Methanospirillum hungatei JF-1: one gene and its partner. The protein of the gene in region 2 binds, or shares a complex with, the protein of the main gene of each other region. Links are inferred from orthologs where the notes say so. Each region holds a gene or a part of one and is shown on either strand. Other genes may lie near its edges.

Evidence for each region. The genes of interacting proteins can lie anywhere in the genome.
Region 1: the proteins of rnhB (region 2) and MHUN_RS07775 are in contact, whole or in part, in a crystal structure (PDB 3P83), measured with the Archaeoglobus fulgidus proteins. The link is inferred for Methanospirillum hungatei JF-1 from one-to-one orthologs. Residues at the interface, in WP_010878125.1 of Archaeoglobus fulgidus: Ala74, Ile178, Ala179, Ile183, Arg190, Ser195, Asn196, Leu197, Arg198, Gln199, Lys200, Thr201, Leu202, Asp203, Phe205; in WP_010877842.1 of Archaeoglobus fulgidus: Val39, Ala42, Asn43, Val44, Ala45, Met46, Leu125, Asp168, Ser194, Asn218, Tyr219, Pro220, Ile237, Leu238, Ala239, Pro240, Arg241, Ile242, Glu243, Ser244.

The regions. Positions count from the first base shown.
Region 1 is NC_007796.1:1,709,062-1,711,956, reverse strand. It holds MHUN_RS07775 (DNA polymerase sliding clamp), read right to left. Parts: upstream 1,873-2,895; coding sequence 1,129-1,872; downstream 1-1,128. Other genes in the region: moaA (GTP 3',8-cyclase MoaA), read left to right, coding at 2,574-2,895; MHUN_RS07770 (RlmE family RNA methyltransferase), read left to right, coding at 1,964-2,587; priL (DNA primase regulatory subunit PriL), read right to left, coding at 1-1,124.
Region 2 is NC_007796.1:1,382,834-1,385,782, forward strand. It holds rnhB (ribonuclease HII), read right to left. Parts: upstream 1,820-2,949; coding sequence 1,181-1,819; downstream 1-1,180. Other genes in the region: MHUN_RS06375 (site-2 protease family protein), read right to left, coding at 1-1,131; MHUN_RS18190 (hypothetical protein), read right to left, coding at 2,781-2,949. UniProt on the Methanocaldococcus jannaschii protein: Endonuclease that specifically degrades the RNA of RNA-DNA hybrids.

The sequences.
Region 1 (2,895 bases), 330 kb from region 2 along the record:
TCAGCGCGGGAGGGTATGCTATCAGAGGCGTCAGTGCCTGATTGCCCCTCTGGTTTTTCGCTCTTCCTTTTTTCCGCCTGTTTGGGCGCATTTTCACCGGATGGCTTTCCTTTCCGGTTCAGGTCACGTTTCTTCTGTTTGTAATAGGTGAGCGGGTGGGTGACTTTCTTGCACAGATTGTCCGGATGCACACAAATCCCGTGCGTCTTCATGGTCGAACAGAGGGGGGAGACATACTCGGTACTTGTCCCTCCCCGTCCGGTGATATGCTCAACCTGGTAGAGCGTCTTTCGGAGATCAAAGTTCGGAACCGACCCGTAGAGTTCGATAATCCTGGTATTTTCCATGCCGATATTATGAAGGAATGCGGAGATTGCAAACCGTGCCATATGGGTCAGATGTCCCTGTCCGGCTATGGCCCCCAGTATCGCCTGCATACAGGGGGGAAATGCCGACTCCTCGACCTGGCCGAACTCTTCAAGTGCCCTCTTCTGCCATTCCGCTTTAATCCTTTCAACCGCCGGCCTGAGCAGTTCGCAGACAGATGACGGGACTTTGAGTGGCAGGTTCCTGGCCATAATGTATCTGAGGCGCTCTCTTACAATCTCATCATACTCGTCAGGAGCCACCTGCACATTCCCTTTGACAACTACCCGGTTGATAAGTCTCCACTTCTCTTGAGGCATCCGTGAGGCAACCGGTATATAGTCTACTACAGAGATCTCATTCCCGGTCTCGGGAAGGCCGATGGATCTTCTGATGAACCGTTTCACCTCCGGGTCTTCATCCTGGAGAAAGGCAAAGACAGTCCATGCCTGGTATCGTACCAGCCGGTCGATGAAAATCCGATCCTGGGCGCAGGAGACCATGATCCTGCTGACCGGGTATGCCGCGATGATGATGGTGACTCCTTCCGGATCTTTCGGAATGTCGGGGAGAGGAGGGATTTCCCTGCCTGTGAAGGAAAGCGCATGCTCAAGTGTTGTGATTGCCTCCCTGATTGCAAGCCTCCCGCCTGCAGATTCAAGGAAGGTATCAAGTGAATTACTGATGGTCCCGATGTATGACTGGGATTCTTTCAAAAAAGGATATTTTGCCAGATCTTTTCGATCAAGGGTGACCATGCATTTAGTCAGCCTCAATCCGGGGTGCCAGCAGGTACTCAACCTGGCCGTTTCCACCCGCAATCTCAAATGAGAACTTGACCGGATGATCAACGCCCAGATCAATGGTTACCTTCTCGGCATGGCTCATCACTTTTCCCATATCCTTCAGGTAATCAATGGAGAAGAGCGATTTTGCTGGCTCCCAGTTGGAGGCGATTACCTCTCCGGCTGAAAACGCTCTCCTGATATTATCAGAATCACCCTCGGCATACAGGACAAATTCCTTCTTCTCCGGCTCGATGGCAAACCAGATCTTGTCTGATACGATGGATGCTGATTTTATTACATTATAGAGTTCAGATCCGGATATGGTCACCTGACCTGGAAGCTGAATACCTGGTGCATTCGGGTCCTTTTTGATGGTATTTGAGTCAAGGAGCGTAATTGAATAATGGTATCCTTCAAAGGTGACTTCTATCTTATTTGCTCCTTCCTGATGTTCCAGGCGTATATCACTTGCCTTTCCCATCATGGAGTAGGTATTTTTCAGCTTTGCGATATCTAAACCGATCTCTCCGGTTGTTGCCTCGAACTGGCTGAATGCCTCCTTTTTTAAGGTAAGGATGATCATCGCCACATTGGCTGTATCAACCGCCCGTGCCCATACTTCTGTCTCAGAAAAATGAAGCCTGCATTCTGTTACCAGAGCAGAGAGGGCATCAACGGTATCCTTGAATATATCTGCACTGATCGTTGCTTTCAGCATCTGCGCTCCCTATGCATTCAGGTTGTGATTTGACACAGATATATGTGCCGGGTTCGCATATTATTGAGGAAAGTCCAGGTCGATAATTTTTATGGGTTCACAATGGGGCAAAGATAAAGCGTATCTGAAAGCAAAACAATCAGGGTATCGTTCGCGTGCGGCGATGAAGCTGAAGGAGATCATTCAGAAAAACCCGGTTATTCGTCCGGATGATAATATCCTTGACCTTGGTGCAGCTCCCGGGAGCTGGCTGCAGGTTTTGCGTGAAATGACAAATGGTGTTATTGTCGGTGTTGATCTCAATCCCATTCTGCCCATCGAAGGGGTCAGAACCATCATCGGTGATTTCTCTGATCCGGTAGTAATTGCACAGATTCGGGAACTTATGCCTGAAGTGAATGGGATTGTGTGTGATGCATCACCAAAGCTCTCCGGCCAGCGGTCATTTGATCAGGCAAGAGCTATCGAGCTGAATGAGATGGCGCTCGGTGTCGCACGGCAGCTCCTCAAGCAGGGCGGGAACATGATTATGAAGTCATTCCAGGGAGAGGATTTTAGCTGGCTGTATAACCGGGTAAAACAGGAATTTTACTCGGTACGGACATATAAGGCGCATACCACCCGCAAAGGAAGTACTGAAATGTATATCATTGCGAAGAATTTCATCGGCACTCATCAGGGGTTAGAGGAGTCAGTTTCAGATGGATCTGCATGATTCCTATGGTCGGCCCATCTCTAATCTGCGTATTTCGGTAAACTCAGGATGCAATCTGCGGTGTGTATACTGTCACCGGGAAGGGGAGACGAAACCTGAAACCCCGCTGTCTCTTGAGGATATCAGAGCAATCCTGGACGTTGCGGGAAACATCGGTATCAGGACCGTCAAATTTACCGGAGGGGAGCCTCTGCTTCGTGAGGACATTGTGGAGATTATCCGTTCTGTTCCGCCAGGGATTGAGTCCTCGATGACGACCAATGGAACTCTTCTTGGATCTCTTGCCCATGATCTCAGGGATGCCGGAC
Region 2 (2,949 bases):
CATGGGGAGAGCGTTGAAAAGACCGGCTGCCAGGTTAATAAATCCACTCCAGAATAGAAGGTGTATGAGCTCCCAATACCCTGGAAACGGCACCTGATAATACCCGGTATCGGTAACATCAAATCCCAGTATCTTCATATACTGCCCTTCCATGGTCGGGTTAAACGGAACGGAAAGAAGCATGAAAATTCCGACCGGGGAGAACATGCTCTGCACGGTATCGATGATCCCCTGACCGTTGTAGTAAAAGACCCCCATGAAACCGGATTCACGACTGCCGAGTGCTTCAGGCCAGGGTGATACATTGAGCGAATAGTATTTTCGTTCTCCATTATGATCAAATCCCACGATGACCGTATCTCCCGGACGGGTTGTATTCAGAATGTCAGATACATCCTGTGTGGTTGATACTGATTCGCCATTGACTGTCCTGATAATGGAGGGTGTCGGGACATCTGCCTGTGCTGCAGAGTAATTCTGATAAAGACCCACAACCACCGGCTCTTGGATTGGCACTGCCATCCCGATCATGCTGACCATGAGACCAAAACTGATAAGGCCAATAAGGATGTTGTTGATGATTCCCGCCCCATACATCCGCATCCGTGGCCAGGGAGATGCTTTCTTTACCTCCTCATCATCAGGCTCAACAAAGGCACCGATGGGAATTATCAGGAACAACACGCCCATACTCTTTACTGCAATCTGTTCAACCCTGCAGAGAATTGCATGACCAAACTCATGAACCACTAAAGTCAGGATAAACGCAAACCAGACCGCAAAGGTTGATGGGACAAACTCATTGACACCAGGAATGAGAAAGATATTCTGAGGCTTATGAAGGGATGTCGGTTCAGGTTTTAATTCGAGGGTCAGGTTTACTGAGAGGAGGAGCATCACAACCATCGCAACGGACACGATGATCACCATAGCTACTCCAATCGTTCCATATATACGTAAAAAACCGGAGAACTTTCTGAAGTAGTCGAAAAATCCTACTTGATCTGTCTTCAGCCCGATAATCGGACCATACAGTGTGATGAAACGGGGATAGGGATTATATGTCCGGATATATGCAAGAAGGAGGACATAGCCGGCAATACAGCCGAGCAGAATTAGAAGCCAATCCATGAATGTTTACAGGTGGCCCTGACAAGAAGAAAAGGTTATGGAACGGATATTAAAAATCTAGAAGAGAACTCTGGTTTTTCTGATGGAGAAGATTCTTTACGGTCTCCCAGCTTGAACGCGCAATGACCGGGGGTTGATTATGATGCCTGATGTACTTCGTGAGATAGGTAATTGTTACCGGGTCTGATGGATAGCCACTCCCGATATCACCATATTCCTTGGAGAGTTCTTCTATGATCCGGTCCCGTTCGACTTTCGCTATGATTGATGCGGCTGATACTGGTGGAAAAAGAGAATCGGCTTTATGACGGGCGACGATGGTGCAATCAGGTGGTGAGAATGATGAAACCGTCTCTTCATACCGTTCTTCGCTCACATCACATGCATCAACATATGCGCATGTACAGTTCAGAGGAATGAGAGCCTCTGCATGAGAGCGGGCGACTATCTCATTCATGGTCATTGTCCGGCGGAGCTCATCTATGTCATGTGCAGTCCGGATAACGATCGAAAATGGGAATTGGGCTTTAATATCTGCTGAAATCTTTTCTCTTGATTTCGAGGATAATTTTTTCGAGTCGGCCACTCCAAGTGCGATCAGATCATCCATATCCGTACATCCGACCGCGGCGACCACCATGGGACCCAGAACAGATCCTTTTCCAGCTTCATCAACACCACAGATCATCAATTAAAATTTGAACCGATTGATTGAAAAATCTGATGTAAGTAAAAATCTGACCGCAATTTCAAATGAAAGGAACGTGCAGTAACAGTTCAAAATGTTTAAATATGCATCATGCATACTTGTAGAGGCACAAGCATTCGCCTCAGTGGCTCAGCCGGCAGAGCGCGTCCTTGGTAAGGACGAGGTCGCGAGTTCAAATCTCGCCTGAGGCTTTAATACCCATTTTTTAAGCCCTGAATTGTTGGATTTAAATAGCCTTTCATTTTCTCAAAAATTTTTCTTTATTATACCTTCTGAATTTCCCGAAGGTTCTTCATAAGAAGAAAGATAAATTATTCGTATTTTTTCGTAAATTACAGATGATGTCAGGTCACAAGTTTTGAATGAAAAAATTAGTCTTCTTTGTATGCCTGATTGAAATTTTTTTTGATTTTTTTAAGCGTTTCTTATTCTTACGGATATATCTCTTACTTCTAGCCCAGAGGAAGTAGAGGCAACCTTCCAGAGCATTTTCCTATCAGATCAGACTTCATGTCTTTATCCTAAGTTTTGCCATGGATTACTCAATTAAAATCAGATCACATCCGTCACAGATATAGATTTTCCAAGACTAGAACATTTGAAAAATGGAACACGAATTTTTGTTGTTCTTGTTCCAGTTACACCGTCTTTAAAAAAAAAGAAGTTCACCCCTTTACACCATACCTTTTGTATATCGTGCTTCTGTGACCTACACCATCCACAAGAAGGACTATTCTTGATTTGTCAAGAATCATGATCACCCTGTACTCTCCAACTCTCAATCGATATTGTGGGGGACTGTTCCTATCTTTCATCTTTTTAATATGCGATAAAGGATCATCTCTGATTTTATGCATTGACTGAACAATGTTACGAGAGATTTCAATTGGGAGCTTTGTGAGATCCCGATCTGCTGCCTTTCAATAATGGATTTCATAAATCATGTAATGCCATATTTACGCATTATCTCCGCTTCTGTCAGTGTTTCCCCTCTTTGAAATTCTTCAATGGCTTCTTTTGCCCTGGATGCCCACCCTTCGCAAAGGCTCTCTTCTTCCTGATGTTCTTCAAGAAGCATTGCAATAACATCTTCATATGATTCACCGGGT